Regions from separate parts of the Bradyrhizobium sp. P5_C12 genome, predicted to be linked through region 2. Evidence: riboswitches for the same ligand, from Rfam matches in the RefSeq annotation. Region 2 holds a riboswitch; the other holds the start of a gene.
The links. A riboswitch is a leader RNA that binds a small molecule or an ion and turns the genes downstream of it on or off. The one in region 2 is predicted to bind cobalamin.
Positions count from the first base shown of each region.

Region 1: linked by a shared signal. The riboswitch ahead of ACXJMY_RS27255 (TonB-dependent receptor) and the one ahead of ACXJMY_RS02660 (energy-coupling factor ABC transporter permease) in region 2 are both predicted to bind cobalamin.

Region 1 covers NZ_JBFULU010000037.1:56-5,589, reverse strand. The annotation lists gene ACXJMY_RS27260 (adenylate/guanylate cyclase domain-containing protein) at 1-206, shown strand, start outside; gene ACXJMY_RS27255 (TonB-dependent receptor) at 370-2,427, opposite strand; cobalamin riboswitch at 2,910-3,120, opposite strand; gene ACXJMY_RS27250 (hypothetical protein) at 3,296-3,478, shown strand; gene ACXJMY_RS27245 (hypothetical protein) at 3,630-3,842, shown strand; gene ACXJMY_RS27240 (hypothetical protein) at 3,966-4,223, shown strand; gene ACXJMY_RS27235 (hypothetical protein) at 4,310-4,891, shown strand.
Region 2 covers NZ_JBFULU010000002.1:230,332-235,865, forward strand. The annotation lists gene cobT (nicotinate-nucleotide--dimethylbenzimidazole phosphoribosyltransferase) at 1-192, opposite strand, end outside; gene cobF (precorrin-6A synthase (deacetylating)) at 203-952, opposite strand; gene ACXJMY_RS02660 (energy-coupling factor ABC transporter permease) at 998-1,675, opposite strand; cobalamin riboswitch at 1,713-1,931, opposite strand; gene cobA (uroporphyrinogen-III C-methyltransferase) at 1,977-2,708, opposite strand; gene ACXJMY_RS02670 (cobyrinate a,c-diamide synthase) at 2,705-4,015, opposite strand; gene cobM (precorrin-4 C(11)-methyltransferase) at 4,015-4,797, opposite strand; gene ACXJMY_RS02680 (cobalamin biosynthesis protein) at 4,794-5,162, opposite strand; gene cbiE (precorrin-6y C5,15-methyltransferase (decarboxylating) subunit CbiE) at 5,159-5,534, opposite strand, start outside.

The sequences.
Region 1 (5,534 bases), on a different contig from region 2:
AGGAAAGCTTGCGCGCGCATTATGCCGACGGCCTCGCCGCCTATCGCGCCCGCCGTTTCGACGACGCACGTGCCGCCTTCAACGCGGCGCTCGAAGCCGTTCCCGGCGACGGTCCCTCGCGCACCATGCTCGCCCGCATCGCGCAGTTCGAGGCCAATCCGCCGGACGCCGGCTGGGACGGCGCCTGGCGGCTGGAGCAGAAGTAATTATTTCACTCCCCTCGGTGTCGTCCCGGCGAAGGCCGGGACCCATAACCCCAGGGGCAGTTTGGCGAAGACTCGCCGTTCAGTACTGCTGCCTTCCGCAATCGAGAGATCACGCGGTATGGGTTCCGGCCTTCGCCGGGACGACATTGGAGAGGCTGCATCCTCACCATTTGAACGAAGCGGCCACCTCGTAACTCCGCGGTGCGCCCAGGATGATCTGGTCGGTGTAACCGGGATCGCCCCAGGCGGCGTAGAGCTTGTTTGTCAGGTTTTTGACGCGAAAACTGATCCGGGTCTGGTCGACACCCGGGAAATAGGCCTTGGGGATGTCGACGAAGGCGAATGCGTCGAAGATCGTGTAGGCGTTCATGGTGACCAGATTGTCCTGGAAGTTGAAGCGGTCGCCGACGTGGCGGACCAGGCCACCGATCTCCACCGGCAGTTTCGTGTCGAAGCGATAGGACGCCCCGGCATTGGCGATGAAGTTCGGGACGTTCGGCGGCGTCTTGCCCGAGTACGACTGGAAGTCGCCATTGCCGTCGACATAGGTGAAGTCGATGAACCGCGACTGCACGAAGGCGACATTGCCCCACAGCTTCAGGCCGCCGACCGGGTTGACCGCGGCCGCGATCTCGATGCCCTTGGAGGCCATCTTGCCGGCGACGTTGAACAAGATGCCGCTCTCGGGGACGTAGACGTTCTTGCGTTCGATGTCGAAGGCCGAGAACGTGGCCTCGGCCCGCTTGTCGGCCGATTGCACCTTCACGCCGGTCTCATAGATCCGCGACGTCGTCAGTAGCAGCGGCGTAGTGGGCCTGAGGATGAAGATGTTCGCCACCGTCGGGTCGGCTGCCGTCGCGTACTGGCTGTAAAGCATCACGCCGGGCGCGATGTCCCAGGTGTAGCCGACGCGTCCGGTGATCGGCTTGAACGTCGTCGAGAAAGGATAGTTGGCTTTCAGGAGGCCGTTCTCGCCGAAGCGGGTCCGCGACAGCTCGATATTCTCAAAACGGATGCCGCCGATCAGGGCGAATGTCGAAGTCAGCTTCAGCCGGTCCTCGAACGACAGGGAGACGGTGTCGAGGTGGGTATAGATCTTCTCGTCGCTGCGCGGACCGTAGAGCCCGCGGTCCGGATTGATCAGGTCGACCGTGTCCGAGAAGAACAGCGTGTCCTGCGAAACGTTGAATTGCGAGCTGCTCGCCGCGACGGTGGCGACGAAGCGGTTGTCCATGCCGCCGATATTCGAGTTGACGGTAAGGTCGGTGATGTTCCCATAGAGCCGCTGCGCATGGTCCAGCGCCAGGCGCTCGCGATAGACGTTGTTCGGGCCGGAATCGTCGAACGAATTGATCTCGTTGTTGAACCAGTGCCGGTGCGCATCGTAGCCGTAGACCTGGCTGCGCAGCGAGACGCTGTTGTTGATGTCCCACTGGAAGCCGCTACGCAGCCAGAGCTCGCTGGCGCCGCTGTGGTTGTCGAGCACGTTGTAGGTGGTGGTTAGCGTGCGCGCGTCGATGGTGACCGGATTGAGCATCCCGGTGTGGCCGTTGAGGTAGTAATTGGTCCACTGGCCCGAGACGATGCCGTTCGTCGGAATGATGCCCGGAGCGTTCGCCGGCACCAGCGGCGTTCCCCAGTAGAAGCGGTCCTTGTCCTGCCTGTACTCGGCCGCGCCCCAGACCTTCAGGCTCTCGTTGACGCGATAGTTCAACTGACCGGAGACGTTGCTGAGTTTCGAATAGGTGTCGTCGATAAAACTCTTGTCGTTGAAATGGCTGATGTCGAAGCGGTAGTCGAGGCCGCCGATCAGCGTGCTGCCGCCCGAACCGTAGCCGGCGCGATAGCCGTTGAAGGAGTCGTAGGAGGTGAAGGCCTCGTTGACGATCGGCCCGGTGCGCGGTGCCTTGGTGACGTAGTTGATGGCGCCGCCGGTCGCGCCAAGGCCCGCCACCAGCGAGTCTGGTCCCTTGATGATCTCCACCTGCTGCAGATTGGAGGTGTCCATCGGACGGCCGGTCATGGTCGACGGACCGATCGGGATGCCGTTGTAGAGGGTAGAGATCTGGTCGCCGCTAAAGCCGCGCATCGAGAAGATGGCGGGTGCACCCGGCGCATCGCCGCCGGTCACGCCGACCGCCAACTTGGCGACATCAGTGGTGGTCCTGATGCCCAGCTCCCGTATGGTCTGCTGGTCGATGACCTCTACGCTCGCGGGCATCTCCCGGGCCGTGATCCCGAGCCGGGAGCCGACCTCAGTGACGGCGCCCGTGTTCAGCGGCGTTTGGACCGGGCCGCTCGGCGGTTGGGTCGCCGGAACGGCGACGACAGGGGCGCCGCGATTGCGTCCCGCGGCCCGGCGGGCCGCGCGGGATCGCTGATTGCCGGGGCCGACGGCCGGAGCCGGCTTCGGAGTGGGCGGTGAGACGATGACCGGGCCAACCTCCCGGGACCGGTTGTCCTGAACCGCGCTCTGGGCGACGGCAGTGGAAGACAACGACGCCGACGAGAGCGCGGCAATCAGGAAAACACGCGAAAACGCTGGCGCAACGCCAGCACCGATATGAAGATTTTGCACGACAACGCTCTGCGGCGACGCAAACAGACTGTCACCGCGGTTGCCTTAGCCATCTACCTTCGCCCCAAGCGGCAGATGCACCGGCTACTTGTCCGACATCGGGGCACCCCGCCCAATGCGTTCGCGCGTGACCATGGCTGGCAGCAGGTTTCCTGGCTCGCGGGTCATCGCCTTCGACCACCTTCCCAGAGGCCCGCGTGGGGCTCCAGTGGTTTGTTTGGTCGTCGGCTATCCGCCTACAGTTGCGGGGGCAGCCGCGGAATTGCCCGCCGAGACGGACGCACCGCATTCCCTTGAAGAGTCCTTGCAGACACTACCGCCGATGAAACTGGCATCTGCCAGAGAGCGCGTCAATATGTGGCTACCTCCCGGCTGCCTGCCTCGATGTCGCAACGAGCTCACGAAGGCGTCGCCTTGAACAAAAGAAATTCTACCCCATAACGATGTTCGCCGTGACCTATTTCCCGGGCTTAGGTTGAGTGTCCTTGAGGCGTTTGATGGGGACACGCCGATGACAGACCTTCAGGACAGGCTGGAACGGTTCGAGACGCTCACCGCCGAATGCGAGCTGATCACCAAGCTCGCCACCGACGCTGCGAAGCGGGAGTTTTATCTGAAACTCGGGGAGCAGTACCGCCAGCTGGCCGCGGACATGCGGCAGGTGATCGCGGCTGCGGGCAAGGCTGCGGCCTGAGTGCGGCGGCAATCCGTTCTTAATGTTTGGCGCGCATCCTCTGGGATGCGAGCGGCGCGATTTGCGATTGCTCGCGGTGGGAGTGCCGGGGCTCGTTGCGGTGCAGCGTGCCTCGCCGATGTCGCTTTGCCGTTCCTTACAGGGCAATCCCATGCGCCTTCTTGCGGTTCTCGTGCTCGCGCTCATGACGGCGGCCTGCAATCAGGAGCAGGACATCACCGGCTCGACCGCGTCCTGCCCGATGCGGAACTACAGCTCCTATAATCCCCGCGACATGAACCAGTGCGTCAGTGCCTGCAAGGCGTGCGACCACGGCAACACGGTCACCTGCACCACGTCCTGCACGCTCAAGGGGGCGCACTGAGCGGCGCATCCGGACGCGGTCCCCGATGCGATGGAACGCCGGCGGCTGACGGTGCCGGGACACCGGAACGATTTGGATGGGATATCGTTGGAGCAGGGCAGGCAGGACGCGGAGTCCGATGGAATGGGTATGCTCGATCCCGGCCGGTTTCTGGTGTCGTGCTCGCATTGCGATGCATGGCCGATGGCGGCCAACGTCAAACGTTCGAGCTGGTCGGCGTCCCCGCATGAGGTCTGCTTCGTGTGTCCGCGCTGCCGCCGCGAGGAGACCGCGATCGTCTCGGCCTCCGGCGAATTGACGCCGATCAGGCGTATCGACATCCCGCCGCGCGACGTCGCTATCGCCTGGGCTCGGGCTCAGCGGCCGAGAGGGCGAACCTGAGCGGCAGGCGCGCCCTCGCGTTCGGGCGGTTCGCATGCGGTTCATCTCTCGACAAATGTGCTAGGATCGGGGTCGGGAGACCAATCATGGCCGCTGACATGCTTTCACCTCGTGCCGACCGTTTCCGGCTGCATCCGGTCACGCCGCGCCATGCCCCGATGTTCTGCTTCGCGCTGCTGACGGTGTCATGCGCCCTCGCAAGTTTCGCGCTCGCCTGCGCGACGCCGTTTGCGGCATTCGCCGTCGTCGCGGCCGCGATGCTGCCGCTGCGGCCGGCGCTGCTCGTCGTCACCGGAGCGTGGCTGGTGAACCAGACCATCGGCTTCGGCGTGCTGCATTACCCGATCGATGCCGGCACCATCGCCTGGGGCTTTGTCATCGGCGCCGCTGCGCTTCTGGCGACCGCGGCCTCGTCCGCCGTGCTCCGCGTGCTGCCGCAGGGACGCACACCGCTGATGCTCGCGCTCACGCTCGTCGCGGCCTACACGGCCTACGAGCTCGCGCTGCTCGCCGCGACGCCGGCCCTCGGCGGCGAGGGCGCCTTCACCGTGGCCATCGTCGCGCGCATTGGGCTGACCAGCGCCGTCTGGCTCGCCGGCCTCGTTGCCGTCTGTGAGATCGTCCGCCTGATCGATCCGTTCGGGCGCAAGGGCGCGATGTCGGCCTGAGCGGCCCTCTGGTAGCCCGGATGGAGCGCAGCGAAATCCGGGGCCGTTGTATCTGGTGGTAAGTCCCCGGATTACGCTTCGCTCCATCCGGGCTACGAGACCTTGCGTTGCCTGACGGGCAAAACACCCCCGCGATCGGTCAATCCGCTCACTCGAAAATATTCCGCTTTGCCGAAATTCGGAAATGGCGTATGTGTCGTTCATCCCGGCTTGACCTTGAGGGGCGATCTTGTGTCGTCACGTGTCGCGAGCCGGGTTGCGGTGGACGCGGCAGCGTCGGGCGCGAGAGGTTAGGGCAGGGCGGATTGCTCTCCGTGAGCCCAAAACTTCGTGCGGATGAGCGGCGCTGCTAGGTTCGTCTCGCCAGCAAGTTTCCGGCTCCGTCGACAGGGCTGGAAAAACTGCGGCGAACAAGCGAGCCGTGCGTACGGCAAAACCGTGTGGTCCTGGCCGTCGTTGCTACGGCCAAGCTGTTGCGGAGGCGGCAGTCGCGTCAACCGGCGCGGTGCCGGTGAATTTCGCGAGGGCGAGGGAGGCCAGAACGAACTCGGCTCCCGGGAGAGCACGGCATAAGCCGTCCGACCACTGCGCAGGGAAGGCCGAGTGATTGGCTACACCTGTATGCGGCATAAGCCGTCCGACC
Region 2 (5,534 bases):
GAAGATGATGATCGGCGCGCGGCCGGCGCGGGGCTGCTCGGTCGCTTGCAGGCCCGCAAGCTCGATCGCGAGTTGCTCGAGCCTGCCGAGCGCGCCGGTCGGCTTCGTCAGTTGCGCCTGACGCGCGATCGCCGCTACGCGATGGACCGCGGAGCTATCGGGGCATTTTTGGGTGACCCAGTCGGGGAGCATGCTGCCTCGCTTACGGTCTGCGCTTGAGAATGTAGCTGTCCATGATCCAGCCATGCCGCTCGCGCGCGTCCTGTCGCGCGGCGACAATCTGCGCGCCGACCTCCGCAAGCGCGCCGGACATGACGATCTGATCGGGCATGCCGAGATAGGCGCCCCACCAGATGTGCAGGCCAACCGGATCGAGCGACTGGAATGCCGTGCCACCGTCGAGCATCACGACCACGGTGTCGGTGCCTTGCGGCCAGCCGCCTTCGCGCAAGCGGCGTCCCGTCGTGACCAGGAAGGGCTCGCCGATGTCGTTGAGCGGCAGCGCATGCGCCGCGCACAGCGCCTGGATCGAGGTGATGCCGGGGATCACCGCGATCTTCGGCAAGGGATCGAGCCGCCGCGCAATGCGCAGCGAGGAGTCGTAGAGCGAGGGGTCGCCCCAGACCAGCAACGCGACCTTGCCCTCGCCTTTGAGATGGCTTGCAATCGTCTGCGACCAGGTCGCGGCCACCGCATCGTGCCAATCGTCTACGCCCTTGCGGTAGTCGGCTTCGCCCGCATCACGCACCGGCAGGTCGAACTCGGCGATGCGCGTCGATTGATTGGTGAGTACGTTCGCGCAGATCGTCCGCCGCAACTCGGCGAGATCCGATTTTGCGCTCCCCTTGCGCGGGATCAGGACGAGATCGGCGGCATTGATGGCGCGAATCGCGGCGCGCGTGAGCTGCTCGGGATCGCCGCAACCGATGCCTATCAGGGAGAGGGTGAGCATCGTGTTCGCGAAGGGCGGCCGCATTGGCCGCCCTTTCGCTTGTCTCTAGGCCGCGTTGTGCAGGCGCGGGGTAACGAGGCCGGGCGCGGTGACGCCGCGCAGCGACTTCGCCAGCGCCAGCACGCCGAGATCGGCGAGCGGCTCGATCACGATGACCAGCGCATACGAGGCCGCGAAGGTCGCGATGTTGACGAGATTGGTCACGGCAAAACCGGAGCCATAGAGCGCCCAGAACGCCACCCAGGCGATAACACCGGCCTGATAGGTCGTCGAAAGCGCCAGCGCCTGACGGTATTGCAGATCGACATAGGCGGTGTTGCGCGAAATGATCCGCGTGGCGATCGCCTGGATCGCGAACAGCGGCACCAGCAGCGTGGTGACGTTCATGCCGTATTGCGGCAGGTCGGGTGGCTCGAAGAAGATGCCCTGGAACAGCAGTCCGAACGCGAGGCCGAAGGCCGCAGGCGCCGCGCCAAATAACAGGAACAGGGTCGAGCCGAGGATGAAGTGCACTTCGGACACCCCGACCGGGAAGTGCGGCAGGATCTCGAAGAAGATGAACACCAGGCCCGTGGTGGCGAGCGTCCGCGCCGCGAACGATGTGATGCCCTGCTCGCGCACGGTCTCGACCGCAAGCTTCAGCGCGACGCCGCCTACGGCGATGCCGGTTGCGTAACTCAACACGAGCTTGGCGCCCGATACGACTCCGGGTTCGATATGCATGGTTCAGTTCCTTCCTGCCGTCACACCCGACGGCCTTGGCCTCAAAACACGCACGGCCGGTCTCCTGGCTCGCGGTTCACTGGGATCTCCGGCCTTCCCGAGCCTTGCGGCCCAGTGGCTGATCGGAGCCCCTCACCGCTTACAGTCGCGGGGGCGGCTGGGGTTTGGGGCGCCGCAACTGGGTCCGCCCATCCCCATTCCCGATTATGCTCCGGCGCTTTGCGCCGCATCGAGCACCATGCCCGTCCTGTGTGCCCCTTTCGCCAGCTGGGCGTCAAGGGCTGAAGGGTGATTGAGACCATCATGACGGGTATTCTCCCGCCAGTGCGCCGAACAGGATGACGGCGGCCGTGGAAGCCGCCCCGCCCCGCGCAAGCTGTTCGGCAAGCTCGGCAATGGTGGTGCGGACCAGCCGTTCGTCGGGACGGCCGAGGGATTCGGCGAACAGCGCCGGGGTGCTTGGGGCGAGCCCATGCGCGATCAATTTTGCGGCAAGCGCCGGAAAGGTGCGCCGGCCCATATAGACCACGGTGGTCGCCTCCGGATCGGCCAGCGCCGCCCAGTTCAAATTCTGCGGCAGCTCGCCGGTGACGTCGGCCCCGGTGACGAACTGGACCCGGCGCGAGGTGTGGCGCCGGGTCAGGGGGATCCCTGCCTGGGCAGCCGCGACGCAGGCCGAGGTGACGCCGGGGACGATCTCGTAGCCGATGCCGGCGTCGCGCAGGGTCTCGAGCTCCTCCTCGAGCCGGCCGAAAATGCCGGCATCGCCCGACTTCAGGCGCACCACACGCACGCCGGTCGCGGCATAGTCGACCAGCAGGCGGTTGACATGGTGCTGCTTGGTCGATGGCCGCCCTGCCCGCTTTCCGACCGCCACGAGATTGGCGCCGGGCCGGGCGAGATCGAGGATCGCGCCCGAGGCGAGATCGTCATAGAGCACGACGTCAGCTTCGCGCAGTCGCGCCGCGCCCTTCACCGTGAGGAGTTCGGGATCGCCGGGACCGGCGGAGATGAAAGTGACAAAACCGCTCACCGGTCCTCCGCGATCAGATGGAAGAACGTGCCGGTGGCAAGGCCGCGGCGCGAGCCGGTTTCGGCGATGACCGCACCCGTCGCGTCATGCACCACCGCCAGCGCCGTGTCAGGCTGGGCGACGATGGTCGAATAGTGGAACTCGTGGCCGCGCAGGCGTGCACCGGCGTCGTGCCCCGGCATCGGCGCGGCGAGTTCGGCCAGACGATAGCCCAGGTGCATGCGGCGTTTGGCAAAGCTCGTCTCCAGGCCGAGCAGGCCCGCCATCTCATGGCCGACGCCGTCGGCGTCGGTGAGGCCCGCACCCAGCACCATATAGCCTCCGCATTCGCCATGCACCGGCCGCGTTTCGGCGAAAGCGCGCAAACCGGCGCGAAAGCGCGCATTGGCGGCGAGTTGGCCGGCGTGAAGCTCGGGATAACCGCCGGGCAGCCAGCAGACATCGGCGCTCGCATCGGGCGCTTCGTCGGCCAGCGGCGCGAACGGCAAAATTTCGGCGCCGGCCGCGCGCCAGGCTTCCAGCATATGCGGATAGACGAAGGAGAAAGCGGCGTCGCGGGCGAGCGCGATGCGCTGACCGGGCGGCGTCACGTTCAGGCCGTTTCCCGCCGGTTGCGGCGACCACGCCGCGGCCGATCGCAGCACCGCATCGAGATCGACATGCTCAGCGACGAAGCGCGCGGCCTCGTCGATCAGACCGCCGATCTCCGTCTGCTCCTCGGCCTGCACCAGGCCGAGATGCCGTTTTGGCAGGCTGATCTCGGCATGACGCGGCAGCGCGCCGAATACGGCAATGCCGGCATCCAGCAGCGCGCGCCGCACGAGATTCTCGTGGCGCGGACTGGCGACGCGGTTGAGCACGACGCCCGCAAGGCGCACGCCCGCGCGATAGTCGCGCAAGCCGGCGGCGATCGCGGCCGCGGTCTGCGCCTGCCCGGACGGATCGATCACCAGCAACACCGGCCAGCCCAGCATCTCCGCGATGTCGGCAGTGGCGCCGGTGCCGCAGACACCGCGCGCGGCGACGCCGTCGAACAGGCCCATCGAGCCCTCGGCGAGCACGACATCGGCGTCCGCGCCGCGACCGACGAGGTGCGCGATGGTCGCGCGGTCCATCGCCCAGCTGTCGACGTTGACGGAGGCGCGTCCTGTGGCGGCCGCATGGAAGGCAGGATCGATATAGTCGGGCCCGCTCTTGAAGCACTGCACCCGCAATCCGCGATTGCGCCAGGCGCGCGCGAGCGCCAGCGTCAGCGTCGTCTTGCCGACGCCGGAGGCGGGCGCGGAGATGATGAGGCTCGCCGCCATCACGACGCCTCCGGAAAGCGCGGCTCGGCGCCGACCGGCCGATAGCGGCGGTCATAATCGGCGGCGTAAAGGCGGCTCTCGGAAAAATCCGCCGAGCCCAGCGTCTTGCCGACCAGGATGAGCGCGGTGCGCTCGAGCTCGCGATCCACGGCCGCATCGAGCGTCGCCAGCGTGGCGCGGACGATGCGCTGGTCGGGCCAGCTCGCGCGCCAGACGATGGCGACCGGGCAGTCCGCGCCGTAATGCGGCGTGAGCTCGGCGATGACCTTGTCGAGCAGATGGATCGACAGGTGGATGGCAAGCACCGCGCCGGTGGCGGCAAAGGCGGCGAGCTTCTCGCCTTCCGGCATCGCGCTGGCACGGCCCGGCGTGCGCGTCAGGACCACGGACTGTGCAAGACCGGGCAGCGTCAGCTCGGCTTCGAGGGCTGCTGCCGCTGCCGAGAACGCCGGCACGCCCGGCGTGACCGTACAGGGAATGTTGAGCGCGCGCAGGCGGCGGAGCTGTTCGCCCATCGCCGACCAGATCGAGAGATCTCCGGAATGCAGCCGCGCGACGTCCTTGCCTTCCGCATGCGCGGAAGAGATCTCCGCGATGATCTCGTCAAGCGACAGCGGCGCGGTGTTGACGATCCGCGCGCCCGGCGGGCAATGCGCCAGCACGCCTTCGGGCACCAGCGAGCCGGCATAGAGGCAGACCGGACAAGCGGCGATCAGGTCGCGCCCACGCAACGTCAGCAGATCGGGAGCGCCCGGTCCTGCGCCGATGAAATGCACCGTCATGCGCCGTCTCCTTCCGCGATCGCCGCCGTCGCGGTCCGATCCCGTGAGACCACCCGCGTCGCGATCAGCCGCGCGCCGGGCCCGGCTGCCGCAAGTGCCGCAGCTTCGGCGACAGATCCCGTGCCGAACATTTCCGTGACCCGCTTTGACTGAGTCGCCGTCGTGACGCCCGCGAGCACGTCGGGCGGAACAGCCTTGATCGGCACCCCGCATTCGCGCGCGAGCAGCTTCAGCACCTCCGCGTCGGCCTTGTCGCTGACCGTTGCCACCGCCGCAAGGCCTGCGGGACCGCCAGCCGCCAGAAGCGCCTCGCGCAACGAGGCCAGCGTGACGTCCCGTTTGAACCCGAGCCCAGCGACCTTCATCGGACCACACTCCACTGCACCACCGGCCGCGCCGCTTCCCAGGACCGGTAGCGGCCGAGCGGGCCGGCATGCGCGATCTCGACCCGCATCAACTCGCCGCCATGACGCTGGTGCAGCTCGCCGAGCAGCGCTTCCGTCTCCAGCGTCACGGCGTGCGCGACGAACCGTGTGCCCGGCGTGAGGCGCGACCAGACGGCATCGAACATTGCGCTGTCGAGGCCGCCACCGATGAAGACGGCATCCGGGGTCTCCAGCGCGGCCAGAGCTTCGGGTGCATTCCCTGCGATGACGTCGATCCGATGCGCAAGTCCAAACGCCGCCGCGTTGCTGCGGATGTTGGCGGCACGATCCTCACGCATTTCGATCGCAATC